Regions from separate parts of the Arthrobacter sp. CAN_A212 genome, predicted to be linked through region 1. Evidence: riboswitches for the same ligand, from Rfam matches in the RefSeq annotation. Region 1 holds a riboswitch; each other region holds the start of a gene.
What was found. A riboswitch is a leader RNA that binds a small molecule or an ion and turns the genes downstream of it on or off. The one in region 1 is predicted to bind cyclic di-AMP.
Positions count from the first base shown of each region.

Region 2: another riboswitch for cyclic di-AMP. It lies ahead of IWX64_RS04920 (NlpC/P60 family protein); the one in region 1 lies ahead of IWX64_RS16050 (C40 family peptidase).
Region 3: another riboswitch for cyclic di-AMP. It lies ahead of IWX64_RS07760 (C40 family peptidase); the one in region 1 lies ahead of IWX64_RS16050 (C40 family peptidase).

Region 1 is NZ_JADOUT010000038.1:642-8,877, reverse strand. Features, by position in the region: partial or broken gene IWX64_RS16085 (IS256 family transposase) at 1-307, shown strand, start outside; gene IWX64_RS16080 (SHOCT domain-containing protein) at 377-613, opposite strand; gene IWX64_RS16075 (heavy-metal-associated domain-containing protein) at 939-1,316, shown strand; gene IWX64_RS16070 (copper-translocating P-type ATPase) at 1,367-3,514, shown strand; gene IWX64_RS16065 (hypothetical protein) at 3,614-4,117, shown strand; gene IWX64_RS16060 (DUF305 domain-containing protein) at 4,235-4,876, shown strand; gene IWX64_RS16055 (F510_1955 family glycosylhydrolase) at 4,943-5,863, shown strand; cyclic di-AMP (ydaO/yuaA leader) riboswitch at 6,465-6,679, shown strand; gene IWX64_RS16050 (C40 family peptidase) at 6,682-7,590, shown strand; gene IWX64_RS16045 (hypothetical protein) at 7,726-8,236, opposite strand, start outside.
Region 2 is NZ_JADOUT010000003.1:135,592-146,343, forward strand. Features, by position in the region: gene mobA (molybdenum cofactor guanylyltransferase) at 1-70, opposite strand, end outside; gene IWX64_RS04915 (HNH endonuclease) at 67-567, opposite strand; gene IWX64_RS04920 (NlpC/P60 family protein) at 796-1,776, opposite strand; cyclic di-AMP (ydaO/yuaA leader) riboswitch at 1,782-1,946, opposite strand; gene IWX64_RS04925 (metal-dependent transcriptional regulator) at 2,212-2,919, opposite strand; gene serC (phosphoserine transaminase) at 3,168-4,298, shown strand; gene IWX64_RS04935 (MFS transporter) at 4,317-5,594, opposite strand; gene IWX64_RS04940 (DUF3027 domain-containing protein) at 5,643-6,260, opposite strand; gene IWX64_RS04945 (cold-shock protein) at 6,267-6,650, opposite strand; gene IWX64_RS04950 (hypothetical protein) at 6,837-7,100, shown strand; gene IWX64_RS04955 (helicase-associated domain-containing protein) at 7,177-9,621, shown strand; gene IWX64_RS04960 (DNA repair helicase XPB) at 9,614-10,752, shown strand, end outside.
Region 3 is NZ_JADOUT010000007.1:96,949-107,700, forward strand. Features, by position in the region: gene IWX64_RS07750 (alpha/beta fold hydrolase) at 1-1,825, shown strand, start outside; gene IWX64_RS07755 (NAD-dependent epimerase/dehydratase family protein) at 1,822-2,793, shown strand; gene IWX64_RS07760 (C40 family peptidase) at 3,071-3,955, opposite strand; cyclic di-AMP (ydaO/yuaA leader) riboswitch at 3,959-4,125, opposite strand; gene mutM (bifunctional DNA-formamidopyrimidine glycosylase/DNA-(apurinic or apyrimidinic site) lyase) at 4,426-5,427, opposite strand; gene rnc (ribonuclease III) at 5,438-6,265, opposite strand; gene rpmF (50S ribosomal protein L32) at 6,329-6,532, opposite strand; gene IWX64_RS07780 (YceD family protein) at 6,535-7,101, opposite strand; gene IWX64_RS07785 (YdcF family protein) at 7,371-7,961, shown strand; gene IWX64_RS07790 (DUF3140 domain-containing protein) at 8,140-8,484, shown strand; gene IWX64_RS07795 (TOBE domain-containing protein) at 8,623-9,027, shown strand; gene modA (molybdate ABC transporter substrate-binding protein) at 9,029-9,799, shown strand; gene IWX64_RS07805 (ABC transporter permease) at 9,796-10,605, shown strand; gene IWX64_RS07810 (sulfate/molybdate ABC transporter ATP-binding protein) at 10,602-10,752, shown strand, end outside.

The DNA of each region.
Region 1 (8,236 bases):
TCCGGCGATCGTCAGGCTCTGGGAATCAGCATGGGCCGAGTTCGTGCCGTTCCTGCAGTTCGATGCCGAGATCCGCCGGATCGTGTGCACGACGAACGCGATCGAGTCCGTCAACGCGAGGATCCGCAAAGCCGTCCGGGCTCGGGGCCACTTCCCGAACGAGCAAGCCGCCCTGAAGTGTGTCTACCTCGCGGTGATGAGTCTGGATCCGACAGGCCAGGGACGGGCCCGCTGGACCCAACGATGGAAGGCTGCTCTTAACGCCTTCGACATCACCTTCAACGGCCGACTCAGCGTCGGACGCTAACCCACAACACAACTAGTTACACCGAATTATTGACACGCCCGCGCTTGGCGGCGGCTGATGCGGGGTTTGCTACAGGCCTTCACCGAGAACTTTGAGGTGTTCGCGGTACTCGTCGGCTGTGAGTTCCCCCTTCGCGAAGCGCTCGTCCAGGATCTGGTGGGCAGAGCTCCGGCCGCGGGGCGGGCCACCCAACCCTGAGGCATCCCGTGACGCGTATCCGAAGCGGCTTCCGTTACCAACGACCTTGACTGCGAGCAGGACCAACAGCACAATCCCACCCAGCAGGAGGACGCTCCAAAGCCACATCCACGCTGATCCCTGCCCCATAATCCCACATCACGCCGGACACCTTTCGCCTCGCAGTCATTTCCAGTCTCCGCTTGGCGTCGGCCCAGAAACAGGGTCTTACGTCCCGATCAATCCCAGGCTGACTATCCGTCCGAGCACTGATAGTCAGGGTGATAGATGTGACATCGAATTCGACGCGAGATCTTCAAACTCGAACTAACCCTTGACGTATACCCCTAGGGGGTATAGATTGTGGGTACCCAAGTGGGAAGTCCGGCCCTCAACGGGCCGCCTACTCCTTGAAGGTCCCTAGAGCGGCTGCAGCCGACGTGAATGACGCCGGATGGCTACACCCGCTGATTCTCGAATATCCATTCCTCGTATTTTGGAGACCCTCATGTGCGGCACTTCTTCCGATCTGACTCTTACAGACACATCATCTTCCGGATGTGCTTGCTGCGGACCTCAGGAAAGCAAAGCCAATTCGATTCCCGCTCCTGGCAGCGTCAGCGCCAGTTTCGGTGTCGCTGGTTTGACCTGCGGGTCGTGCGCGTCCCGGGTTAGCTCTGCAGTCGGTGAGATTGATGACGTTACCGATGTCCAGATCGATCTCGTTGCCGGCGGGACCTCCACGGTCACCGTCCTCAGTAACCAGGTGGTTCCCGCAGCAGCAGTACGCTCCGCGGTCGAGCAGGCCGGGTACCAGCTTTCTAACGTCTGATCTTTTCCCAGGTCCGGGACGTGATCCTGTTTGACTGAAGGAGAAAAACCATGAAACACCAGAACCACACGAACGACGAGACGCACGGCCAAGCCATGCCCAGGACAAAACCGACCTCCGCCTTGGATCCCGATCAACCCGAAGACCACGGTCACCAAACCCGGCCCGGGGATGCAGATCATGAGGTGCATTCCCACGGGGAACATGCGGGGCACTCCACCGCCATGTTCAAGAACAAGTTCTGGTTGAGTTTGGTCCTGGCTGTTCCGGTGGTGTTGTTCAGCCATATGTTCGCCATGATCGTCGGCTACACGCCACCGGAGTTCCCGGGTGCCATGTGGATTTCACCAATCCTGGGCACCATCATCTTCTTTTACGGGGGTGCACCGTTCCTCAAAGGTGGGGTTACTGAACTGAAAGCCCGGCAACCGGGCATGATGTTGCTGATTGCCATGGCGATCAGCGTCGCGTTCATCGCGTCCTGGGTGACCACCCTCGGGATTGGCGATTTCAACCTGGACTTCTGGTGGGAACTGGCCCTTCTGGTGGTCATCATGCTGTTGGGGCACTGGATGGAAATGCGTGCCCTCGGATCCGCCGCGGGTGCCCTTGATGCTTTGGCGGCGCTCCTGCCGGATGAGGCAGATAAGGTCACCGACGCGGGAATTGAGACCGTCCCTGTGAGTTCACTGGCCACCGGCGACGTCGTCCTGGTCCGGTCAGGCGCCCGGGTGCCGGCAGACGGGGAGATCGTTGATGGGGTGGCCGAGTTCGATGAGGCGATGATCACGGGTGAATCCCGCACCGTCCAGCGCACGATCGGCGAGGTAGTGGTCGCGGGAACTGTGGCAACCGATAACGCAGTCCGGGTGCGGGTGACCGCCGTCGGGTCCGATACCACCCTGGCAGGGATTCAGCGCCTGGTCGCTGAGGCGCAGGCGTCGTCGTCGAAAGCGCAGGCTCTCGCTGACAAGGCCGCTGCGCTGCTGTTTTACTTCGCGCTGGTCGCTGGCATCCTCACTTTCACCGCGTGGATACTATTCGGTAGCCCCGATGATGCCGTCATCCGGACCGTCACGGTCCTGGTGATCGCGTGCCCGCACGCCCTTGGTCTGGCTATCCCGCTCGTGATCGCCATTTCGACGGAGCGCGCGGCGAGGGCCGGTGTGTTGATCAAGAACAGGATGGCGTTGGAGCGTATGCGCACTGTCGACCTTGTGTTGTTCGACAAGACCGGTACCCTCACCGAAGGTCGGCACGCCGTCACCGCCACCGTTACGTCCGGGACAATGGCTGATGCACAAATGTTGGCGCTGGCCGCCGCGGCTGAATCCGACAGCGAACATCCGGTGGCACGGGCCATCGTCGCGGCGGCTATGGACACACCGGAAGCAGTGGCATTCGACTACCGTGGTAGCGGATTTTCGTCAATGACCGGCCGGGGGGTCCGCGCGAGGGTCGATGGGTCCGAGGTCACCGTGGGCGGACCGAATATGCTCAAGGAACTTCAGCTAGAGACTCCTTCGGACATGAGGGATACCGTCCAGGAATGGGTCGGCCGCGGCGCATCTGTGCTGCATGTGGTTCGCGACGGCGCTGTTGTTGGTGCCGTGCGTCTCGAGGACCGGGTCAGGGATGAGTCCCGGGCAGCTGTGAACGCGCTGCAGGCTCGGGGCGTGAAGGTCGCAATGATCACGGGGGACGCACGCCAGGTTGCGGACGCCGTCGGGGCTGAACTCGGTATTGATGAAGTCTTCGCTGACGTGTTGCCACAAGACAAAGACTCCAAGGTCGCCGAACTGCAGAACCGCGGATTGAAAGTGGCGATGGTCGGCGACGGCGTGAACGACGCCCCCGCGCTGGCCCGCGCTGAGGTGGGGATCGCTATTGGGGCCGGGACCGACGTCGCAATGGAATCCGCCGGCGTGGTGCTGGCCGGCAACGATCCACGATCAGTCCTGGCGATGATCGACTTGTCGAGGGCCAGCTATCGGAAGATGATTCAAAACCTGGCGTGGGCAACCGGGTACAACCTGATCGCCGTGCCGCTGGCCGCCGGCGTTTTGGCCTTCGCTGGTTTTGTCCTCTCGCCCGCCGTGGGAGCCGTTCTGATGAGCGTCTCAACCATCGTGGTCGCACTGAACGCGCAGCTACTGCGCAGGATCGACCTCAGCCCGGAACGCTTCACCACCACCTAGCGGAGTGAGGAAACGCCCGGCGTCATCCTCCTCATTGGAGGACCAAGCCCGGAGTTCACTAGGCTGGAAATAATCAACGGACAGGAAAGGGTAACGGCAGTGACAGGCACCACCAGGCAAAGGATAGCGCTCGACCTGTCGCGTTCAGCCCTGACCTTTCTCTGGTTTACCGCCATGATCATCGGGATCCTCGCAATGCACGTATGGATGGGCGGTCACGGCTCGTCAACGCACGGTGCTTCGGCGCAAGGCGCCTCAGCCCACGGCGCAGTGCTTTCGACCAGCTCCATGACAGCGGACACCGAACATGCGACGTCCCTGAGCGGTTCCCACCACGTCCAGGCAAACGATGTCCCCGCAGCCCCCCCGGGAGAGAGCGCCGGCGAATTGGGACAGGGGTGTATTGGGTCTTGCGGCAACGACGGCGCGGCCCTGGGGATGTGTCTCCTGGCGGTCATCGTCGTCGCCGCCCTGGCGTTCCTGGTACGTTCCGGCCAATTCGTTCCCGGGTCAGTGCTTCTGCGCGGTCCGCCATTGATCCGCTTGCGACCCCTCTCGATCCCTGTTCCTTCTCTGATTCAACTCTGTATCAGCCGGACATAAAACACCGGCACCTGCCGTCGTAGTGAACGCGATTGCGCGCACCCGACGGCCTACACGCCCAGCATGGGACCCACTACAGACTATTCATCAGATGAATTCACTAAGGATCAGATCACCATGAAGCGCTACCTCTCCCTCTCAGCACTGAGCGTCGCAGCCATCATCACCCTTGCAGGGTGCGGAAGCGACAACGAACCCGCCACCCCGGGGGTCGAACCAACCGCTTCCACCCAGGAATCATTACCGTCAGCACCCGAATCCGGTGCTGAGGTGTCCGCCGAACACAACAGCGCCGATGCCATGTTCGCCCAGATGATGATTCCCCACCACCAGCAGGCAGTGGAAATGAGCGACATGATGCTCGCCAAGGACGGCATCAGCCCTGAGATCACCGACCTCTCCACCAGGATCAAAGCTGCGCAGGGCCCCGAAATAGAAACCATGACCAGCTGGCTAGAAGCCTGGGACCGGCCGGTCATGCCCGAAGGTGGCATGGACGGGCATGACATGGGGTCCATGGGTGGCATGGACGGGATGCTGGACGAGGATCAGATGGCCGAACTGCAATCAGCCGAAGGTGACGACGCTGCCCGGATGTTCCTTGAGTTCATGACCGAACACCACAACGGTGCGATCGACATGGCGCAGGAAGAAATTGACAACGGCGAGAACCCGGAAGCGATCGATCTCGCTGAGACGATCGTGGAAACCCAGCAGGCCGAAATCCAGGAGATGGAAGAACTACTCTCCGAGCTCTAACCTGCCGCGAGTTCACTAGGGGGAGGGCTAGACATCTGGCCCTCCCCACTTTCTCCCTTACTTCCTGTGACCCGAAAGATCATCACCGTGCCCCGCACCAAACTTTTTCTCTTATACCCGCAACGACACGCCAAGCTCGTGGTTCTCACGGCCGGCCTCCTGGTCCTCACGGCCTGCTCACCGCAGGCGGCACCGAGCTCCGGCACCAGCGAATCCTCCGGCTCTGCCACAAGCGCGCAGGGCTACCCCACCGGTCACGTCCACGGAATGAGCGTGAATCCGGACACGAACCAGGTCTTGCTGGCCACCCATGATGGGCTGTTCGACATCTCGGAGTCGCCAGCAATCCAGATCGGGCCGACCATCGACCTGATGGGCTTCACCACGGCAGGGAACGGCGACCTATATGCCTCGGGTCATCCCGGTTCGGGAACCAATTTGCCCGACCCGGTGGGGCTGATCCGGTCCACCGATCGAGGCCGAACCTGGGAACCGCTGTCCCGGCAAGGAGAGTCCGACTTCCATGCCCTCGCCATCACCGACGGCGGAATAGTCGGTTTCGACGGCCAGCTTCAGACCAGTGCCGAGGGGACCTTATGGCAGCCCGTGGCAGAGCAGATACCCGTGTTCAACCTGGCCGCCAGCCCCCGGGACAGTGTTGTGCTCGCGACCACCGAGGAAGGCCTGCAACGCTCCACCGACGGCGGCGTGACGTGGGCAGCCGTGCCGGAGGCACCGTTGCTGATGTTCACGGCACTTTCTGAAGGGAAAGCCGCCGGAATCACGCCCGAGGGGCAGATCCATACCAGCGCTGACGCTGGTCTGACCTGGGTCGAACAGGGTTCAGCTCCCGGCGAGGCAGCAGCGGTTGCCACTCAGCTGCTCGACGACTCCACACTGCGGATCTGGGTGGCGACCGAAAACAGTGTCCAGGTCTCTAATGACAACGGGCAAACCTTCACGGACATCAGATCCAACCATCAGTAGTTGCTGGTGAAGCACGCATCGCTACAGGAAGCGGCGATCCGGCCATTCGGGCACCTTGCGGCGGAAGCGCTATTCACCGTCGCCGACGGCACCGACGGTATCGAATGATCCCGAGAAGTGGACCCGGGCACGGGGGCCGAAACGCCTTCATAGGTTTGATTTGAGTCGCCGGCACGCAAAACGGCAGGGTCGGTGTAGACCGACCTCTCGCCGTCTTCGGCTGCGAAAATCGCGGCCACCATCCCAGGCGCAATTGCTGCGGCTGCGATCGCGCCTGGGATCCGCGAGGCCCCGGAGTCATCGGAGGAACCACTCACCACCTCGATCTGGATCGGTACACTCGCGCTGCCGTGGTTGGCGGCCATGTTGTCCGCCGTGATCCGAGCCGAGCACTGGTGGTTAAGTCCAGTTTCTCCGGGAGAACCAAGAGGCGAAATGGGGTCCCTCGACCGTCGGTTACCCGTGAGTAGGGCAACACCCTAAAGAGGGCCGTAACCGTAACGTGACATCCATACCTGGGTGGGGTACTCTCATTCGAGTGATCCCGGCACCCCGCCGAGATCATAATCCCGCGCAGAATGCCGAGCCCTGCCGCTGCACCGGGACCCGTTCGCACAATCCAGATGGCAGGGACGGGGGAACCACGTTTCCACCGGGCCACCGCACGCGGTGACCCTCGGGGTTAAGTCGATCTGACTATCCAGTGCAAATCTGCCGCATCGTTTGCGATGGGCAGAAAGCTCAAGGATGGTGGACGGCCGGGTGACTCCCATCCGAACCCGACAGCTCACCCCGCAGGCATGGGAGAGGCAACCACCATGTCACGTAAGTCCATTTCGGCACGCCACCGCGCGGCCACCACCCACTCCATCGCTCTTGAAGGTCTGACCCAGTCCGCCAAGACCAATGCCGTAGCACTGGGCAAGCCAGCCATCATCGCCGTCGCGACCGGCAGCCTCGTCTTCTCCGTCGGAGCGACCGCCCACGCAGGAACCTACACGCAGGGCGAAGCAACGACCGCCTCCGCAGTCTCAGCACCCGCCGCTTCCGGAGTTCACACTGTTGCTGCCGGGGACACCCTGGGCGCAATCGCGGCACAGAATGGTATCAACCTCGACACCCTCCTGGCGCAGAACGGGCTGTCCTACGCCTCGGTCATCTACCCCGGACAGCAGATCCAGCTCACCGGTGGGGCAGCCGTCAGCGCGGCAGCCGTGCCAGCAGCTACTGCAAGCCAGGCCTTCTACTCGGCACCTGCACCAGTCGCTCCGGCAGCAGCACCAGCCGTTCAGGCAGCAGCACCCGCTCCAGCAGCGGCACCCGTTTCCGCAGAACCAGCAATGATGACCTTGGCTTCCAGCCCCATCACCCCGATTGCGTCTGCAGCTAAGGCAGCTCCGTCAGTTTCAGCCAGCGGAGTCGGCGCAGCACTGGTCGCTTCGGCCTATGGGCAGATCGGGTCCATCCAGGACTGCACCGTCCTCGTCGAACGCGCTCTGCGCTCCATCGGCCTGAACGTCGGCGACCTCGGCCCCTCACAGTTCGCTCAGTACGGCTCGGTTGTATCCTCGCCAGCGCCGGGTGACCTCGTGATCAACGCCGGACACATCGCGATCTACGTTGGCGGTGGCAAGGTCATCAGCAGCGGCATGAACGGTGCCAACCTGACGATGGAGCACCCACTGTCCGATCTCGCCGGTTCATACTTCGTGCGAGTCAACGGCTAACATCTCAAGCTCTCGGACTCGTTCCGTGAACTGAACATAAGTGGCAGGTACCCTGGACGGAGGGCACCTGCCACTTATGTGTTCCGTTCAACCCTGACTCGACATGCCGCTGTTTTTCTCACGGTGTCGTACTTGCTAGCCGGAGATGTTTGCTGCGTCGTACCAGCGCAGAACCCGGAGTGCCCTGAGGGTGTTCCACCGACTCGAGCTGCCATCGGGTTCTTCGAATCGAAAGTGGACCGCGCCGGGGTGAGTCTTATCCAGCAGCCAACCTCCATCTGGCTGACGCTTCGCGCGAACATGTTCGACCGCCTCGGCCAGCCGCGGATCAGCCGGTCCGCCACGCAGGGCGAAGTAGCTCGTCGCCTTGAGCAGGTCATAGTGCCAGCGGGGAGGGTAGGAAAACTGAAGCCATCTCGGGTTCACCACCTCACCGGTGCGCAAGGACCGGAACAGGCTGCGTCGAAGCAAATACTCCTCGCCCTCATAGCGAGCCCTGCGGACCTCCTCGGACCTACCAGTGTGTCGCTCCCACCTCAGTAGGGCGTCGACTACGTCAAGAGTGCTCGCGAAAGATCCGGGAGCCGAACGGGACTCGGCCCAGCAGTTCCAGCCACCATCAGGCAATTGGTCGGCCACGAGTCGC
Region 2 (10,752 bases), on a different contig from region 1:
CTCCCAGGCGGGACGAGCGCCCCCCAGACAGCACAACGGCGTTGAAGACAACGGGTGACTGAGCACTCAAGCGGCGGTCTCCGAGCGGAGGAAAGCGCTCCACTGTGGGGCAGGCTTCTCAATCTCGCGAAGCTGCCAGGGGTTCCCGCGGGGCGGCTGCGGGGTCATCCGGAGCTGCCAGCCGAGCGAGGCGAGGGTTTTGTCGCCCTTGTCGTTGTTGCACCGCAGACAGCAGGCCACCAGGTTCTCCCAGCTCGAGTCCCCGCCGCGGGACCGGGGGAAGACGTGGTCGATGGTGGCGGCGGCTTTGCCGCAATAGGCGCACAGGTGGTTGTCACGCCGCAGGACACCCCGCCGGGTAGCAACAAGGGTGTGCCGGTAGGGAATTTTCACGTACCGGTTCAGCAGGATGACCGAGGGCCGACCGAGGATTTCGTTGGGTCCGATCACCGGTTCCTCCCCCTCCGCGACGACACTTGCCTTGCCCGCGAGCACAAGGACCAGCGCCCGGCGGAAGGTCACTACCGCCAGTGGCTCATATCCAGCATTCAGAACGAGAGTGCGCATGCACATTCCTCTTTGCCGAGAATTGCCCGCGTCCCTGTGGTCCGGGGAAACAGGACTACAACTGACTTATTTTATGTAAGGGTAGTTCGGCTGGCACCCGGTTTGCCAATTCTCACCGCTGGTGGCCGCCCGTGTCGTGCGTGTCGTACCTCTGGAGTGACGGCCCCAGACGCAGAAAGGACCCGGGGATCGAAATCCTCCGGGTCCTTTCTGGTGGTTCGTGGTGGGTTAGCCGCCGACGCGGATGTAGACCGGGCCGGAACCGAGATCGGCGGGGGCGACTACCGTCTGGTTGCCGTTGAATCCACCGTGGACGGCCTTGCCGCCGCCGATGTAGACGGCGATGTGGGCAACGCCAGCGCCACCGTCTGCGTAGTAGATGAGGTCGCCGGGGATGGCCTCGCCGCCGCTGACCGTGCGGCCCAGGGAAAGGTATCCGGCTGGCCAGCCGTGGAAGTTGATGCCTGCGGCTGCAAGGGCGTTGCTCACAAGGCGGGTGCAGTCCTGGGTGACACCGAGCTGGCCCTGGGCTGCGGCAGCAATGGTGGCGGCCACGCCTGAGGATACGGCGGGGGTCTTCTTGGCGGCTGGAGCCTTGGGAGCCGGTGCGGCTGGGGCTGCTGGGGCTGGGGCTGCTGGGGCTGGGGCTGCTGGGGCTGGGGCTGCTGGGGCTGGGGCTGCTGGGGCTGCTGGAGTGACTGCGGCTGCCGGAGCTGCCGGAACGACTACGGCAGGTGCTGCTGGCGCGACTGGTTCTGCTGCGACCGCTGGGGCTACAGTTACCGGCTCGGAGACAGCGGGCTCCGTGGCGACGGGCTCTGCTGCCGGTGCCTCGACGGGGGTTTCTTCGATCTCGGCAACCGTTTCGGCCTGAACCTTGACTGCCGGGGCTTTGACTACCGCGGGGGCTGCGACAGCCTTGACCGCTGTGCGGTTGAAGGCGATCTCGGCGTCTGCCGGAGCTTCGACAACTGCCGGTGCCGCCTGGATTTCCAGAGTGGAGGCGATGGTGGCTCGCTCGTTAGCCTGGGGGGAGAGATCAGCGGCGTTGGCTGATACTCCGCCGGTCAGTACCAGGCCGGTTGCTGCCGCGAGGACTGCGGCCTGACGACCGACCGAACCAGCGTTGGAGGACACGGCATCTGAGATGGCGGTCAAGGGGTTGGTGCGGACGGCACGGTGGCGGCCCAGAGCAGAGTTACATGACACGTTCGATTGCCTCTCCCAATTGCCTGCGAGGTGAGCTGTCGGATTCGGATGGGAGTCACCCGGCCGCGCGGTTCCTTTTCGGAATGGCACGACTTAACCCCAGGATTTCTTGCGAAACCCACTAATGTGGTTCCCCCGCCTCTGCCATGCGAATTGTGCGAACGGATCTCGGGCAGTGGCAGAGCTAGGCGATCTGCTCGAGAGTGACCAACCTAGAAGAATTGGGCACGAGATCGACGGTACATCAGATCAAACCTAATGTCACATTCCGGTCACGGAATGGTATGGAGATGGTTACGGCCATCACATCGGTCCTTCACAGCTACCGGCTTCTAGATGATGAGGTTCACTCGAAAGATATTCGTTCGTTACCCCAAAGGAGGGCAACTTGTCTGGACCATCCGCGGTTCAGAGCCACGCGGCTGCCCTTCGGCGCTAGCCGGCGGCTGGGGAAACAGACACGAACACGTGGGCTGCCACCTCGTGTGGGAGCTCCAGCGCACCCTCGATACCGTCCACTCGGACCGAGACGTAGTCCCCGACCGACTGCACAGAGATGGCAGTTCCGGGACGCAATCCACCCTCGTCCAGTTGGGAAAGCAGCTCCGGGTCCACCTGGATGGGTTCCGCAAGCCGGACCAGGGTAATCACAGATCCGGCCGGGGAAGTGCCGATCACCGATGAAAGGCTGCGCACCCCAACCGAGAACCCTTCGGCGGGCGGGCCGCCCAACGCTTCCAGCCCGGGGATGGGGTTGCCGTAGGGAGACTCGGTCGGCTTGCCGAGCAGCTCGTAGAGGCGTTGCTCAACCCGTTCGCTCATGACGTGCTCCCAGCGGCAGGCTTCCTCGTGGACGTAGGCCCAGTCGAGGCCGATCACATCCGACAGCAGCCGTTCAGCAAGGCGGTGCTTCCGCATTACACCGATCGCGCGGCGCCGTCCCAGGTCAGTGAATTCGAGGTGACGGTCGCCGGACACCACCACCAGTCCGTCGCGCTCCATCCGTCCGATGGTCTGCGAGACGGTGGGGCCTGAATGGCGGAGGCGTTCAGCGATCCGGGCGCGGAGGGCAACAATGTTCTCCTCCTCCAGTTCCAGGATGGTCCGCAGATACATCTCAGTGGTATCGATGAGGTCCGTCATGCGGTTCAGCTCCTAGGCACTGGTGCGGGATGGAACAGCGGGCGGCTTTCGCGGTGCAAGCGCGGCGCCTGATGCCAGCGCCGAACACAAGTTCTACGCCTCCCAAGGTTAACCCATTTCCTGCTGGCCACGGCAATTGGCTGCCCTACGAGGGGCGCGGCGTAGGGCTGTTCATAATTGCGGGGGCTAGGCCGCCGTGCGGCAGAATGTATCCCGACGACGTCCCGCGCCAACCGCTTGGAGAGACCATGAGCATTTCCCCGGACCAAAAGATCCCCGCGGGGCTCCTCCCCGCCGACGGGCGCTTTGGTGCTGGCCCGTCGAAGGTTCGCGACGCCCAGTTGGAGGCGTTGACGCAGGCTGGCCGAACGCTGCTGGGAACCTCCCACCGTCAGGCACCGGTGCGGAACCTTGTCGGTTCCGTCCGCGAGGGCCTCAGCCAGCTGTTTTCTGCGCCGGCCGGCTATGAAGTGGTCCTGGGCGTCGGCGGGTCGACCGCTTTCTGGGACGTAGCGTCCTTCGGGCTGGTGCAGGACAAGGCCCAGCATCTGTCGTTCGGGGAATTCGGTTCCAAGTTCGCGTCCGCGACCAACCGGGCGCCCTTCCTGCAGGCGTCCTCGGTCATCACCTCCCCTCCCGGGACGCGCCCCACCCCCGAGGCTGAGGGGGGCGTCGACGTCTACGCCTGGCCGCAGAACGAAACCTCCACCGGCGTTGCCGCGCCGGTCCACCGGGTGGACGGCGCCGCACCCGACGCGCTGGTCCTCATTGACGCCACCTCGGCGGCCGGTGGCCTCGATGTCGACGTCAGCGCCTCCGATGTCTACTACTTTGCCCCGCAGAAAAACTTCGCGTCCGACGGCGGACTCTGGCTGGGCCTGTTTTCCCCCGCCGCGCTGGAACGCGCTGAGCGAATCGCCGCCACGGACCGTTGGATTCCCGACTTCCTGAGCCTCAAGACCGCCATCGACAATTCGCTGCTGAACCAGACCTACAACACTCCCGCCCTGGCCACCCTGGTCACGCTGAACGCCCAGGTCGAATGGTTGAACCAGAGCGGCGGGCTGGGGTTCGCTGCCGCCCGCACGGCCGACTCGGCGGGCAGGATCTATGAGTGGGCTGAGGCGTCCGACGTCGCCACCCCCTTCGTGGCCCGCCCGGAGGACCGCTCCAACGTCATTACGACCATCGACTTCGACGAATCCATCGACGCCGCACTGGTGGCGAAGGTGCTGCGCGCCAACGGAATTGTCGACGTCGAGCCCTACCGGAAGCTGGGCCGCAACCAACTGCGTATCGCGACGTTCGTCTCGATTGAGCCGGACGACGTGTCGGCGCTGCTGGCGTGCATCGACTTCGTGATCGGGCAGGCTTCGTAACCGGGAGGAACCGTCCTGTCAGGGGTCGGTGGCCGGCTTCCCGAAGTCGGTCTCAATCCGGAACCGTCGCCGCGGGGCGGATTCGTACCGCAGCCTGAGGTGGTGGGCGCGCCAGGCCCAGATCATCCCGGCCATTGCCGCGATAATACCTGCGGCTGCGGCGACGGCGAGGCTCCAGCGTGGCCCGAACGCGTTGGAGACCAGACCGACGATCGGTGCACCAATTGGGGTGCCACCCAGGAAAATAGCGAAGTACAGCGCCATCACCCGACCCCTCATCACCTGCTCGGTGGTGGTCTGGACATAGGCGTTGGCACTGGTCATCAGGGTGAGGGCGAACAGGCCAACCAGGACCAGCGTGATCCCGAAGAGCCAGACGGTGGGGGCCAACGCGGCGGCCCCGCACGCCACCCCGAAGGCGGCCGCCGCGCCGTAGATGTACCTCAGGCGCGGCTTGCTGCGCCGGGCGGAGAGCAGTGCGCCGGCCACCGATCCGACGGCCATCACCGATGACAGCACACCAAACACGCCGGCGCCGCTGTTGAACTCGGTGCGGGCCATCGCCGCGATGTAGATTGCGAAATTCAGCCCGAAGGTCCCGACGATGAAGATCGCGAGCATCACCATCATCAGGTCCGGGCGGTTGCGCACATAGCGGAAACCCTCACGGATCCGGCCCTTGCCGGGCGGTGATTTCTCCAGGACCCGCAGCTCGGAGCGCCTGATGGTCATGAGGACGAAGATCATGGCGCCGAAGGTCAGAGCGTTGATCATGAAGACCCAGCCGGCGCCGACCGCCACCGTCAGCAGTCCCGCCACCGCCGGGCCAACCATCCGGGCACCGTTGAAGGATGCACTGTTCAGGGCCACCGCGTTGGGCAGGTAGTCGTCCCGGACCAGTTCGGAGACGAAGGTCTGGCGAGCCGGGGCATCAACGGCCGAGACGAAACCAAGCGCCAGGGCAAACGCGTACACGTGCCACAGCTCGGCGACCCCGAGGATCACCATCAGACCCAGACCGACCCCGAGTGCAGCCATTGAGAGCTGCGTGAGGATCAGCAGTTTGCGCCGGTCGACGGAGTCGGCGATCAATCCGGCCCAGGGTGCGATGAATAGCTGGGGGCCCAGTTGGAGGGCCATCACGATGCCCATGGCCGCAGCGTCCTGGTCGGTGAGGATGTCGTACACCAGCCAGTCCTGGGCGGTGCGCTGCATCCAGGTCCCGATATTGGAGACCAGCGCGCCGATGAACCAGACCCGGTAGTTGTGGATATGCAGCGAACGGAACATCCCCATCAGGTGACTTCCGCTCGGCGCACTCCACGTCTACCGTGAGTCAACTGGTTATTCGCCTCCGGGTGCCGCGTCGGAGGGTGCTGCGTCGGAGGGTGTTTCGTCGGAGGAGGGTGTTTCGCCGCTGGCAGGCTTTTCCCTGGCGGATACTTCCCGGGAGTTGGGCCCACTGGACGAGGCGTCGGTGGACGAATCTTCGCCGGCGGAACTTTCACCGGGAGTGTCTTCGCCAGCGGTGTCTTGTCCAGCGGAGTCTTCGGGGCGCACCCGTTCGGCCCAAGGAACCCAGGGTGGGGAGAGGAGAGAGGTTTCCGACGGCAGGAGTCCCACCTCGGAAATGGTCGGTTCCTTGCCGCGGGGCACCCGCGCCAGGGTGGCGAACCAGTGCCAGCCGCCGTAGCCGGGCAGGTGTGCGACGAAACGGTGGGTGACCACCCGTTCGGCGTCGGGATAGGAACCCACGTGGTCGCCGACCTGCCCGGGTTCGGCTACCTGCAGCACGCCGTTCCGTGCGAACTCCACGGCGTCGGCCAGCACCGAGTCGGGTTTCGACGGTTTGCGCGGTGCCCTGCGCTTTGGCGGGACGGCGGCGGTCCCGGCAACACCGGGGTCAGCGTCGGGGGACGCGCTGGCGTCCGGGTGGGCGACAATCTCAAGGTCGGAGTCCATGGAGGTCTACGCGTCCAGGTCGTCGGCAACGGCGCGCAGCACCGCTGCCACCTTGCCGGCGTGCGACTTGTCCGGGTATCGGCCGCGGCGCAGCCCGTTGGAGACGTCGTCGAGCAGCCTGATGAGGTCTTCGGTAATGACTGCCATGTCATCGGCGCTCTTGCGGGACGCCTTCGCCACTGATGGCGGCGCCTCAAGGATGCGCGCGGACAGGGCCTGCAGCCCCTTGCGGCCGTCGGCGACGCCGAACTCCAGCTTGGTGCCCACCTTCACCTCGGTCACACCGGCCGGCAGCGCCGAGGCATGGAGGAAGACCTCCTGGCCGTCGTCGGTAGCCAGGAAACCAAAACCCTTTTCAGCGTCAAACCACTTGACCTTGCCAATAGGCACGTCGTTACCTCGTTCTTTAGGTTCTGCGTCGGACGCTGCGATTACCGTGCCGATCCCCTGGTAAGGATTCGGTGCCTAAGGTTCTGCGGCGGGTCAGCGTCTCGTCGGGAAAGTCTCTATCCTCCAGAATATCCCCTACACCGGGGTGCTCTGTGAAGGGGACACACTGTGTACGCTGTTAGCGTTATGTCAAATACTTCCCCCAGCCCCACCCCTGACCACGGTTCCCGCGAACCCGCACCGGGTAAGCCCCGACTGGTGCTGATGGTGGCAGCAGTGCTACTGGCCGCTGTCGGCCTTCTCTGCCTGACGGCTGTGCTGGTCACCGCCTTCCTGCAGGGCGAAGTCTGGCCGGGCTTCATGGCCGGGGCCTACTTCTTTCTTCCGATCGCTTTCGTCCTCATGATGGGCCTGGTGATTTCGGGCGTCCGGGCCCGACGGCGGCTCTAGCCCTTTCAGCCGGCCCCTCGACCGTCAGCCCTTCGAGGGAGGGCCCGCCGCAGGTAGACGGGGTAACGTTGTCATAATGTCCGCTATCCGCGATTTGGCCTCCGATTTGGCTGCACGGAGCGACGCCCAGCTCCGTGACCTTCTCGCAGCGCGCCCGGATCTGATCCTTCCCTCGGTGCCCGACTTCGCGGCGCTTGCTGCCAGGGCATCCACCCGGGTCAGCGTCCAGCGGGCACTGGAAAACCTCACCGAACCCGAACTCGACGTTCTGACGGTCGTGCAGCTGACCACCCACGGCGACATCGGGCAGAGCACCACCGCCGCCTGGTTGCGCACGGAAATCAGCGGGGCCACGGTGAAGGTGCTGGACGGCCTGCTCGCCCACCTGCATGCTCTCGCCCTGGTCCGCCGAACCCCGACACCCGCAGACGCCTCCGATGCGGACCGGAACCGCCGGTTCTACCTGCCGGTGCAATCACTCGGCGAGGCGCTGGGCCCCTACCCCGCCGGGCTCGGTCGCGAGCTGCAGCAGCTGGCCCGGCTCCTGCCCAGTTACGCCCAGCGGCTTCCGGCCGCCGTCGAGCTGCTGCGAGGCCTGGGCCTCGAGATTCCCGCCGCCGGCACCACCGACGACGCCGCGGCGGTCGTGCAGCGCGCAGTATCCTCCCCCGCCAGCTGGGAAGCCCTCCTGGCGACGGCACCTGAGCGGACCGACGAACTCCTCGGCAGGCTTAGCACCTCGGCGGTGGGCACCTCACCGGCCGCCACCGGCGACGATTCCTCGCCTATCCAATGGTTGATCCGGCACGGGCTGCTGGCCCGGCTGGACGCGAGCCACGTGGAACTGCCGCGCGTGGTGGGCCATGCCGCGCGCGGGCATGTGATCGTCGGGCGCCTTCGGCCTGACCCGCCGAGCCCGGATCTGGGTGCCATTCGCACCAGCCTTCGGGATAACGCGGCGCACGGCGCCGTCGCCGAGACCCTCCGCCTGGTCACCGAGCTGGTGGCCGTCGTCGACGAGCATCCCATCACCACCCTGCGGTCCGGCGGAGTGGGGGTCAGGGAGATCCGGCGCGTCGCCGATGCCCTGCGGGTGGACACTGACCAGACCTCCTGGCTGGTGGAGCTCGGCGCCATTGCGGGTCTGTTGAACCTCGACGTGGACACCTCCCGTTGGCGGGTCGAACCGAAGATGCCCTGGCTCACCCAGGACCGGGTGGAGCAATGGCAGCTGCTGGTGGCAGCGTGGCAGGACGCGCAGCGTGCACCGGCCCTCGTCGGATCCCAGCTGACCGCCGGCACCACCATCAACGCACTGGCCGCCGAGGCGGGCCGGCCGGATGCACCCCACATCAGGTCCCGGATGCTGACCGTGCTGGCGGCGCTGAGCACCGCTGCCGGGAGTGAGCCCGGCGCCAGTGGGCGGGCGCCGGTCCTCACCGAGAGCGCGGTGGTCGAGCGGCTCACCTGGAGCCAGCCCCGGTTGCAGCGGCGCTTTGCCCGCCTCGTCCCGGGCATGATGGCCGAGGCAACACGGCTGGGCCTCCTCGGATCCGGCGCGCTCACCGAACTGGGTGCACTGACCGCGGAGGGGAGGCTCGACGACGCCGCCGCCGTCCTGCGCTCGGCCCTTCCCGCGCCGTTGCGGCACTTCATGCTCCAGGCCGACCTGACCGCCGTCGCCCCCGGCTACCTGGAACCGGAGGTCACAGCCGAGCTGGCGCTCCTCTCGACCCCCGAGGGGCAGGGGCCGGCCAGCATCTACCGGTTCTCGGCTGACTCCCTGCGGCGGGCCTTCGACGCCGGACAGGACGCCTCGTCCATTCTGGCGTTCCTGGCCCGACACTCGGCCACTGACGTCCCCCAGCCGCTGAAGTATCTGGTGGATGACACCGCGTCCAGGTACGGCAGGCTTCGAGTGGGGCGGGCCCACAGCTACGTCCGTAGCGACGACGACGCCGCACTGTCGGCGCTCCTCATCGATCCGAGGGCGGCCGCCCTGGGCCTGGTGCAGCTCGCGCCCACGGTGGTCGTGTCGCAGGCATCCGGCCCCGAACTCGCGGCGGTCCTCCGCGACCTCGGTTACGCTCCCGCACTCGAGGGGGCACCCCTGCAGCCCCCAGCCGGGCGGTCCACCTCGGCGGGCGGCTCGGGGTCGCCGTCGTCGTCGCGGGTGACCCTGAACCCGTGGACGCTCTCCACAGAGGACATCGCGCAACAGATCGAGGTGCTGCGCGGTGCCGGCACTTCGCCGGCCAGCGGGATGACCACTGCCGAGAGCGATACCCTGCTGGGGCTGGAAACCCTCCGCAAGGCCATCCGGCTGCGCAGCCCGGTACGGCTCGGCTTTGCCGACAGCCAGGGGAATTCCACCCGCCAGATCCTTGTTCCACTATCGGTGTCCGGCGGCAGGGTGCGGGTCATCGACCCGGACAACGAGGTGGAGAAAGTTGTCTCGATCCATCGGATCATGGACGTTGAATTATTGACACTCGATGAAGGGGCAGCAACCGATGCCTGACGGTCCACTGATTGTCCAGAGCGACAAAACCATCCTGCTTGAGGTGGACCACGAACAGTCCACCGAGGCGCGGCATGCGATTGCTGCCTTCGCCGAGCTGGAGCGTGCCCCGGAACATGTCCACAGCTACCGGCTGACGCCGTTGGGTCTGTGGAACGCGCGGGCAGCCGGCCTGGATGCCGAACACGTGCTCGACACCCTCCTGAAGTACTCCCGGTTCCCGGTGCCGCACGCCTTGCTCGTCGACATCGAGGAGACCATGTCGCGGTACGGCCGGCTGCGGCTGGAGAAGGACGACCAGCACGGGCTGGTCCTACGCACCAACGACTACCCGGTGCTTGAAGAGGTGCTGCATGCCAAGAAGATCCAGCCCCTGCTGGGCCCGCGGATTGACGGCGAGACCGTGGTGGTGCACTCCTCCCAGCGCGGGCAGCTCAAACAGCTGCTTCTGAAGCTGGGCTGGCCAGCCGAGGATTTCGCCGGCTACGTGGACGGCACCCCCCACCCCATCGCCCTGCTGGAAGACGGTTGGACGCTGCGCCCGTACCAGAAGCTGGCGATGGAGAACTTCTGGGCGGGCGGCTCCGGCGTCGTCGTCCTGCCCTGCGGTGCGGGGAAAACGCTGGTGGGCGCGGCGGCGATGGCCACCTCCCAGACCACTACCCTGATCCTGGTGACCAATACGGTATCCGCCCGGCAATGGAAGGATGAGCTGCTGAAGCGCACCTCCCTCACCGAGGACGAGATCGGAGAGTATTCGGGTGCCGTCAAGGAGATCCGTCCGGTCACCATCGCCACCTACCAGGTGCTCACCCTCCGTCGCGGCGGCCTGTACCCGCATCTGGAACTGCTCGATGCCAACGACTGGGGTCTGATCGTCTACGACGAGGTGCATCTGCTGCCCGCCCCCATCTTCCGGATGACCGCCGACCTGCAGGCGCGGCGCCGGCTTGGCCTGACCGCCACCCTGGTGCGCGAGGACGGCAGGGAAGGCGAAGTGTTCTCGCTGATCGGACCCAAACGCTATGACGCGCCGTGGAAGGACATCGAGGCGCAGGGGTACATTGCCCCCGCGGACTGCGTCGAGGTGCGGGTGGACCTGCCACGGGACGAACGGGTGGCCTACGCGAT
Region 3 (10,752 bases), on a different contig from region 1:
AACAGGCGACAACCCTACAGAGAATGACCCAACAAACGACGACCCCACAGCCGCCGCGACCGCGTCGTTCACCCCGCTGGAGCACGAACTGACCCGGCGCGCACAGGGTCCCGACGCCGACCAGTTGGCCGTCGCCGATATGGGCGAGGCTGGCCGGATGGGCCGGTCCCTGTCCTGGCGTGGGCTGGACCACGAGGTCAGTTCGCTCGCCGACGCTCTGCGGCGGATCGGCCTGCGCCGCGGCAGCAGGGTGAGCCTGATGGTGCCGCCCGGGGTGGAGCTCACGGTGCTCCTCTACGCCTGTCTGCGGATCGGCGCCGTGATCATCGTCGCGGACGCCGGCCTGGGCCGTAAGGGCCTCAGCAAGGCGGTTCGCGGGACGGTTCCGGACTTCCTGATCGGTATTGACCTGGCGCTCACCGCAGCAAAGCTGTTCGGTTGGCCCGGCCGCCGCATCAGTGTTGCCACGCTCCCCACCGCCAAGCGGAAACTCCTCGGGGTGGAGTATTCACTCGCGGAGCTCCGCGAGGGCACGACGACAGCCGCGCCCGACGATGCTGGAACCCCTCACACTGCAACCAGTAACACTGGAACCCGTGACACCGGATCAGTTCACGTGCTCGATCCCGGCTTCCTTGATCCCGATGTACTCGATCCCGATGCCGACGCCGCCATCCTCTTCACCTCCGGTTCCACCGGCCCAGCCAAGGGAGTCGTGTACACCCACCGCCGGCTCGCAGCGATGCGGGACACTGTCTCCGAGACCTTCGGCATTCGCCCCGGCGACGCCCTGGTGGCGGGTTTCGCACCGTTCGCCCTGCTGGGCCCAGCCCTCGGCACGACGTCGATTACCCCCGACATGGACGTCACCAGACCCAGGACCCTTTCAGCGTCGGCCCTCGCCGACGCCGTTGCGGCCATCGACGCGACCACCGTGTTCGCGTCCCCCGCAGCGCTTCGGAACATCCTGGCCACCCAGGGAGAGCTGACCGATACCGGCAGACAAGCCCTGGCAGGGGTTTCGCTGCTCCTTTCGGCTGGCGCCCCCGTGCCGTCGCGGCTGCTGACCGAGCTACTGGGCATTCTTCCCGCGGCGTCGCTCCACACGCCCTACGGGATGACCGAAGCGTTGCCCGTCACCGACGTCGACCTCGGGTTGATCCTTTCGGCCGAAGCCGACGCTGCTGCCGGGAACGTGGTGGGCGCTGGGAACGGCGTCTGCGTGGGCCGGGCCGTCGCGGGAGCACGGATCGCCGTCAGTGAACTCAACCAGGCGGGGACCGCCGACGGCGAACCCACCACCGAGGCTGGGGTGACCGGGGAAATCCTCATCGATGCTCCCCATGTGAAGGATCGCTACTACCGACTGTGGCTCACCCAGAGCGAGAGCTCGCGGACCGGTGGCTGGCACCGCACCGGGGATATCGGACATTTCGATTGCGACGGCCGGCTCTGGGTCGAGGGACGGCTTCCCCACCTGATCACCCCGGCCGCTGGTGTTCTTACCCCGGTAGGGGTGGAGCAGGCTCTTGAGGCGGTGGACGTCGTCGGGCTCGCAGCGGTAGTGGGCGTGGGGCCTGCTGGCACCCAGGCGGTGGTCGCGGTGGTCGAGACTATCCCGGCGACGGCAAAACCGGGGCTCGCACCCGCATCGCTGGCGTCCGAGGCACGCAGTGCCGCCCGCACCGCTGGCGCTGAGCTGTCCGCGGTCCTGGTGGTTCCCGCGCTGCCCACGGACATCCGGCACAACGCCAAGATTGACCGGACTGCCGTGGCACGGTGGGCCGCCGGGGTGCTGGCCGGCGGAAAGATCGGCAAACTGTGAGGGTCCTGGTCACCGGTGCCAGCGGGATGCTGGGCCGGGTGACTGCCGAGTTGCTGCAGGCCCAGGGCCACGAGGTGCGCACGTTTCAGCGACGTCCAGCCGGACTGAGCGGCATCGAGGACAGCCTGGGATCAATCACCGATCCCACTGCCGTCCAGCGGGCGGTGCTGGGCATGGATGCTGTGGTGCATCTGGCGGCCAAGGTCTCGTTCGCCGGAGCGGCAGCTGACTTCGAAGCAGTCAATGTGGAGGGCACCCGGTGCCTGCTGGATGCGGCGCGCACCGCCGGGGTGCGGGACTTCGTGTTCATCTCCTCCCCCTCGGTGGCGCACGTGGGTACGTCGATCGTGGGGCAGGCTGCCACTGATGCAACGCCGGAGAAGGTATTGGGCCACTACGCCCAAACAAAGGCCCGCGCCGAACTCATCGCACTGCAGGCCAACAGCGACAGCTTCCGCGTTGCGGCAGTCAGGCCACACATTGTGTGGGGTCCAGGCGACACCCAACTGGTGGAGCGGGTGTTGCAGCGGGCGCGAGCCGGGCGTCTCCCCGTCCTGGACGCTGGCACCGCACTGGTTGACACCACCTACGTCGATAACGCCGCCGAGGCGATCGCCGCTGCCCTCGGCCGGATGGACCGGGTAGCGGGGTTGGCGGTCGTGGTCACCAACGGAGAGCCCCGGCCCATCGGCGAACTGATCGCGGGCATCTGCCGGGCGGGTGGGGTTCGCCCGCCGCGGTGGAGCGTTCCCGGAAGGGTGGCACGTGGCGCGGGGTCGCTGGTTGAGTTCGTGTGGCAGCGCAGCGGGGCCGATGCGGAACCACCGATGACCCGGTTCCTGGCGGAGCAACTCTCCACTGCACACTGGTTCGATCAGCGGCGTACCCGCGACCTGCTGGGCTGGACGCCCGGCGTGTCACTCGATGAGGGCCTGGCCAGGCTCTCGGAGCACTACCGGCAGCTGTAGCCAGGAGTCCTCTGCACACCGAATATCCTCTGCCCGCTGAATACTGGGGCGTACGCTCCGGGACCATACGTCGGTGAAAATGCGCATATGAGCGCGAAAGTGGACACACGAATGCGCCACCGGAATTCTCCGATGGCGCATTCGTTAGTTGTGCCCGATCTCCTCAGGTTGCCTGCGGCGACGGCTTCAAGCCTGACGGCCTTCAGCCTACGAACCCCCGGTCAGAGGCTAAGCCTGGTCAGAGGCTAAGCCTGGTCAGACACAACCGGTCAGACACTTAGGGAGTGTAGTACCCAACAACAGGCATTGCGTCGACCGCGTGGACCAGGGTGCCCTGGCTGGGGTTCAGCGCGCTGACCATCTGGCCGTCACCAATGTAGATGCCGACGTGTCCGCCGCCGTTCTGGATGACGAGGTCACCTGGCTGCGGGTTGCTGGTGCGGGCTGAGGCAGCCATCTGTGCCTGGCTGGTGCGGGGCAGGTCGATGCCGTGCTGGGCGAAGACCCACTGCGTGAAGCCTGAGCAGTCCCAGGCGCCCGGGGTGGTGCCACCGTAGACGTAGCCCGAGCCGACCATCGACAGCGCGGTGCCAACGATGCCTGAGCTCGATGCCTGTCCACCGGTGGATGCTGCTGCCATCGGGGTGATGGCTTCAGAGGCGGTGGTGATGCCCAGGGTGCTGGTCTCGGCTGGAGCGGCCGGAGCCGGCGCGGCCGGAGCCGGCGCGGCAACGGTCACCGCGGCGGCTGGTGCCGCAGCGGGTGCTGGTGCTGCTACCTGGGTGGCCTGGGTGGTGCCGCCCGAAAGGGAAATAACGTCACCCGGGAAGATGACCGAGTCGTAGCTGAGGCCGTTCAGGGCGAACAGCGACTCAAGGCTGACACCCTGGGCTGCAGCGATGTTTCCGAGGGTGTCCCCGGCCTGAACGGTGTAGGTTGCTGATCCAGCGCTCTGGACGGCTGGCGCCGAGGCGGCTGGCTGGACGGTGATTTCACCGGCTGCATTGGCCGGGAGTCCGGCACTGAGCATGAGACCGGATGCGGCGACAACCACAGCGGCTGGACGGCCGAAGGCGCCAGCGTGTGAGCTGACTGCTTTGGAAACGGTCTTGAGCGCGCTCGGTGGGGTGGCGCGGTGACGCGCGATGTGATTCTTGGACATGATCTAGCCTCTCCCGATGCCTACGAAGTTAGCTGTCGGATTCGGATGGGAGCCACCCGGACTCGAAATCGAGTCTTCACCCCAAGGCCGTCGATCGACGGCCACTATTGGTTCCTCCGCTTCTGCCGGATATGTGCGGACGGACCTCACGACATCGGCAGAATTGGGCAATCTGTCGGGAGGACGCTGAGTTGAACGGAACCCTGCGCGCTGACCACTGTACCTAGGGTCGTCCAGTTTTGTCACATTTGTATTACGGCGGCGCTGTGATGGGTAGCGATTCGATAACTCGCGTCGGGGTGATGAACCATGCTCGGGCGCTGGGAAGGTTTCCATTGCATGATGGTCCCGCACGGTCGACGCCCGCGGCGGCTTCTCCCCCGGTATGTGGGCAAGGCCCCGGTGTGGAGAACTAGTCGGCGCCCGCGGCGTTGCGCAAAAACCGTGATACCGCCTAACCGGACTACCGCTTACCAGCGCCCGTTGCGGGGCTTTGGCTGGCAGCGGGGACAGCTGAACGAGGACCGGTTCATGAACATTTCACGGCGGATCAGGGAGCTACCGTGGAATCCCGGGTCGGCGGCACAGCGGGTACACGGTTCGCCCTCCCTGCCGTAGGCGTTGAGGGAACGCGCGAAATACCCTGAGGTCCCGTTGACGTTCACATACAGGGAGTCGAAGCTGGTCCCGCCGGCGTCCAGTGCGCGCAGCATGACGTCGCGGCAGGCATCGATCAGTCGGAGCGCATCGCCCCGTCGCATCGTTTCGGTGGGTCGTGCATAGTGCACGCGGGCAGACCAGAGCGCCTCATCGGCGTAGATATTGCCGATACCCGAGACCAGTGACTGATCCAGGAGCGCCCGCTTGATGCCCGTCCTGCGCCGGCGCAACTTCGCATAGAAGTCGGCAAAGGAGAACGCCGGGTCCAGTGGGTCTCGCGCAATGTGGGCCGCCTCGACGGGGATCAGTGGCAGCGGGCTTTCGCCGAGGCCACCGGCGTGACCGTCGGCGGTGGGAATCATCGACGTCACGAAGAGGCCACCGAAGATGCGTTGATCGACGAAGCGGAGTTCCCTCGGGAGCGGTCCGGCGTCGGCAGTGGACGCCGCAGAGAGCGTGAGCCGGACCCGAAGGTGTTTCTCCTCGGGTGCTTCGGCGTCCTGGACGAGCAGTTGCCCGCTCATCCCGAGATGCGCCATCAGTGCAACAGGCGGTCCTGCAGTGTCTGTGTCGGCCGTAGCTGCAGTGTCTGACGGCTTTGCGGTAGCTGCCAGCGGGAGCCAGAGGAACTTGCCCCGGCGGACTACGTCCAGGACCCGGGCGCCCACCAGATTGCCGGTGAAGTCCTCGCCGCCGAGGGCGTGGCGGCGGATCGACCGCGGGTCGAGGATGTCGACGTCGTCAATGGTGCGTCCCAGGACCCAGCGCGCGAGGCCACGGCGCACCACCTCGACCTCGGGAAGCTCTGGCATGGGTGCGTGCTTAAGCCGACGCGGCGGATGCCGGATTGGCGAAGCCGATGACAGGGTCAGGAACAGTGTCAGCGCCGTCAGGGTGAATCCCGTCGTGGGCGACGTTGGGCACTTCAACCGGGACCACTACCGTCTGGGCCGCTGTTTTGGGTTCAGCGGCGATAACCCGGAGCATCTTCCAGGAGGCGGCAGCAGCCTCCTGTTCGGCTTCCTTCTTGGAAGGACCCGATCCGGAGCCATAGGGCTTGCCTCCGACCGTGAGGAGTGCTTCGAAGGTGCGGGCGTGGTCGGGGCCGAATCCGGTGACCTTGTAGTCGATGGTGCCCAGGCGGCGCGCAGCGGCGATCTCCTGGATATTGGTCTTCCAGTCGGTGCCGGCGCCCATGGCGGCAGCGCTTCCCAACAGGGGACCCACCAGGCGCATCACCATGGCCCGGGCTATTTCGATCCCGTTGCTGAGGTAGGTCGCGCCAATGACGGCTTCCATCGTGTCAGCGAGAATCGATGCCTTGTTCCGCCCGTTGGTCAGCTTCTCGCCCTGGCCCAGCAGGACATGCTGGCCCAGCTCCAGGTCGCGGGCAATCCCGGCCAGGGCACGGGTGCTGACGACCGCGGAGCGCCGTTTGGCGAGGTCACCCTCCGACAGCTCGGGGTTGTCCCGGTACAGCGCGTCGGTGACCGCCAGCCCCAACACCGAATCACCAAGGAATTCGAGGCGTTCGTTGGTGGGGATACCGCCATGCTCATAGGCGAAGGAGCGGTGCGTCAGGGCAAGACGAAGCGTCCCGGCGTCAATTGAGACACCGAGACGCTTCAAAAGGTCTTCAGTATTAGCCACGTCTACTTACGCACTCGCATAAGAACGCTGCAGGCACCGGCGATGCCGGGCACACAGCGGTCGTTAGACGTCGGCTACCTTGCGTCCCTTGTACTCAAGGAACAGTGCAGTGCCGGCGGAGTCGGTGACTACCTTGGCCTGGTGAGCCAGGCTGTAGGTAACGCGGCCGTTCTCCACGGTCTTCACCAGTTTGGGGGCAGTTGCCTTCCACTGGGACCGACGTGCACGGGTATTCGAGCGGGACATTTTCCGCTTAGGAACAGCCACGACTAACTCTCTTCTCTCTCGACAGACTCTGTACTTGCTGCCACGTCGCTTGACGCTGCAGTGCTGGTCAGCCCGGTAAGGGCCGCCCAGCGGGGATCCAAAATTTCGTGCTGATGATCGGGGTCATCCGCGAGGCGGGCTCCACATTCAGAGCACAGACCCTCACAGTCCTCCCGGCACACCGGCTGGAACGGCAGTGACGTTACCACTGCGTCCCGAAGCACCGGCTCAAGATCAATTGAATCCCGATCAACCCGGTGCTCTTCAACAGGTTCTTCTCCCTCGGACAACTCGACGTCGTCGTAGTAGAAAAGCTCCTGCACATCGACGCTGCTGCTGTACTTGATGGGATCCAGGCACCGGCCACATTCGCCCACGATCTCGACGTCTGCGGTACCTGATACCAGAATTCCCTCGTGCACAGCCTCCAGTCTCAGATCCAGTTCCACGGGGGAACCTTCCTGAACACCGATGAGAACCACACCGAAATCCTTTGGTGCGGGTACATGTTCTTCGATTGTTCGCATGCTGCCCGGGCTGCGCCCGAGGTCCTTGACGTTGAAAATCAAAGGCGAACTGAGATCGCTCTTAATGGGAACTCCTGTAGAACATATGACCGACGTATCATCTTAGCCTGATTAGCCCGCCCGGCTCAAACCAGAGCCGGAGGGTTCGGCAAGCGACAGCCGCCGACGACGGCGGCTAGTGCCGCTCATGCCCCACCTCACCACGGATTATGGGCAGAGCCAAACGCGCCACGCGGGTGTGGTCCGGTCTGTGCGGACGCTTTGCGGGCGGTTACGGCCCCAGCTGGTGGCCTGCCCGTAAGGTTGACCCGGTGAGAATCCCCCCGACCCGAGTGCTGTGGCGATGGCTGCAACGGTCGACGGCGGCCCTGGTGGCGTTGACCTGCATCTGGCTGCTCGCCTGCTATTCCCTGTTCATCAACCCACCGGTGTTCGGCCCGGACTATGTGGCTGGAGTCAACGCCGATGCGGTGGTGGTCCTGGGGGGCGACAGCTCGGAGCGGCTCCCCCTCGCCGAGGAGTTGGTGGCGGCAGGGCACGCACCGATCCTTGCCATCTCCCGGACAGACACCCCCGGGAACGTCGACGCCGACCGGCTCTGCAAGAGACCGGCACACGCATCGCGGGTGTGTTTTGAACCCTCTCCCCTCACCACCCGTGGAGAAGCACGCGCCGTCGCCCGACTCGCAGCCGACCGGGACTGGGACACCGTCCTAGTGGTCACCTCCGACTATCACGCACTGCGGGCGTTCACCAACCTTCGTCAATGCTCGGACACGGAGCTGGTCATGGTCCCCTCGACCCCCGACCATGGGCTGCTGGGATGGCTGCCCCGGTTTGTCGAGGAAACGGCCGCCCTGGCTGCCACCCACCTGAGGCCTGTCTGCGCGAACCGGATCTAGTACCGGCTGTGCCGCCCGCTCGGAAAATGACCCTTACGGCCCTACCTGCTTCGGCGTCCCGATCGCGTGATAGGTTCTCACCAACAATCAGCAGCCTTAGCTTTGCCAGGACACTCGCAGCCGATGAGGGCCCGCCATATGCCTGGGTGCACCCCCGACCTGAAAGAGAGCGATAGCCATGAGCGGTTCCGAAGACACGCTGGATTCGGTGTGGCCAGACTGGCAGAAGGCGGTCAATATGACGGCCCCCACACTGGAGGACTGGCTCGAGTCCGATGAATCACGTTCTGTCGGCCAGAAGGGCAACGGAGGTGAGTCGGTGGGCCACGAATCCGGCCGACGGATTGTGAAAATCTTGCGAACCAGGAAAGTGGATCTCAGCGAGGAGGACGTTGCGCACATGCACAAAGTAGTGGGCTACGTCCGCAGACATCTGGCACAGAAGCCGTCGTCCGACGTTGAACACTCCCGGTGGCGGTACTCCCTGATGAACTGGGGACACGATCCACTGAAGAAAGACTAGAGCGCACCGGCCCCGCGCCCACCGCGCTCCGGCCCCGCACCGGCTTCGCACCGGCCCCCGGCTGACGAGGGCTTCACCGAGGCCTTGTTCGCGGACACTCCTGCCTGGAGACGCACCTGCTGGGCTAGAGTGGCTTTTATGTCGCAGATACGGGTCAAAGACGCAGCGCACTACCTCGGTGTCAGCGCCGACACAGTGCGGCGCTGGGCAGAAGACGGTACCCTCACCAGCACCAAATCCTCAACCGGCGTCACCATGCTTGACGGCCTGGAGCTCGCCCACCTGGCCCGGGAGCGTGCTGTCCTGCCCGAGGATCCATCGGGGATGGAGAGCTCAGCCCGGAACCGGTTTGTGGGGCTGGTGACCCGGGTGGTGACAGACAGGGTGATGGCCCAGGTGGAACTCCAGTGCGGCCCCCACCGGGTGGTCTCCCTGATGAGCGCTGAAGCCGTCAAGGAGTTGGCGCTGGAGCCGGGCTCGGTAGCCGTCGCGGTGGTGAAATCGACCACCGTCATTGTCGAGACTCCCGGAAGGAAGATCTGAGATGTGGCATTCCCGCGGCATGGTCGCCGTTGGCTCGTTGGCGGTCCTGGGGTTGGCCGCCTGCGGCACCGCAGCCGACTCTCCGGAGGCAGCGGATGCCGACCAGGGCCTGACCGTGTTCGCCGCCGCGTCGCTGCAGACCACCTTTACGAAGCTCGGTGAGCAGTACGAGGCAGCGAACCCGGGTTCCACCATCACCTTCAGCTTTGCCGGGTCCTCTGATCTGGCCACCCAGCTGACCGCCGGTGCACCCGCCGATGTGTTTGCTTCAGCAGACACCCTCACGATGGACCGGGTAGCCGCCGAGGAACTGATCGACGGGCAACCGGTGCCCTTTGCCACGAATACCCTGACCATCGCGGTACCCGCGGGCAACCCCGCAGGCATCACCGGCTTCGAGGATCTGGCCGACCCCGGCACCAGGGTGGTCCTCTGCGCACCGCAGGTACCCTGCGGGGCCGCTGCAGTCGAGGCCCAGAGGGCAGCCGGAGTGACGGTGAACGCGGTGAGCGAGGAAGGGTCCGTAACCGACACGCTGGGCAAGGTCCGCTCCGGTGAAGCAGATGCGGGCCTGGTCTATGTCACCGATGTGCTGGCCGCCGGCAACAGCGTCGAGAGCATTGACTTCCCGGAGGCGACAGACGCTCTCACCACCTACCCGGTGGCGGCTGTGGCGGGAGGGAATAGTGATCGCGCCCGAAGCTTCATTGACCTCGTGACGTCTCCGGCGGGCCAGCAGCTGCTCACCGACGCAGGATTCGGTGCGCCGTGAGCACCAGAATCCGGGCAATCCGGCATGGAATCCCGCGGTGGGTGTTTGTCCTCGCCGCCGGCGGTGCCCTGTTGGTGCTGTTGCCCCTGGCGGCGATGATCGCGCAAGTGAACTGGTCGCAGTTCGTGCAGCTGGTGACCTCGGAGTCGTCGGTGGCGGCGCTCGGCCTGAGCCTGCGCACCTCGGTGATCGCCACGGGGCTGTGCGTCGTGTTTGGCGTACCGATGGCCCTGGTGCTCGCCCGCACCGACTTCCCCGGCCAGCAGGTACTGCGGGCGCTGGTGCTGTTGCCCCTGGTCCTGCCGCCCGTGGTGGGCGGCATAGCGTTGCTCTACACGTTTGGCAGGCAGGGACTGGTGGGGTCCAGCCTTGAGGTGCTCGGGATCAGCATCGCGTTCTCGACGACCGCCGTCGTGATTGCCCAGACCTTCGTTGCCTTGCCCTTCCTGGTGCTCAGCCTCGAGGGGGCCATCAGATCAGCCGGCAGCCGGTACGAAGCGGTTGCTGCGACGCTGGGCGCCCGGCCCGGAACTGTACTCCGCCGGATTACCCTGCCCCTGGTGCTGCCGGGGCTGATCTCCGGAATGGTGCTGTCCTTCGCGCGGGCACTGGGTGAATTTGGTGCCACCCTGACCTTTGCGGGCAGCCTGCAGGGTGTCACCCGGACCCTTCCCCTGGAGATCTATCTGCAGCGCGAGACCGACCCCGATGCCGCCGTCGCGCTCTCACTGGTCCTCGTGGTGGTGGCGGTGCTGGTGGTTGGGCTTGCGCACCGGAGCCGTCCCCAGGGCGGAGGCGCGCTGTGAGCCTCACGGCAGATGTGCAGGTGGCCGCCCGTGATCTGGCGGTCCAGTTGACAGTTGAGCAGGGCGAAACGGTTGCCGTCCTGGGTCCCAACGGCGCTGGCAAGTCGACCCTGCTCACGGTGCTCGCGGGACTGCTGCGTCCCGACG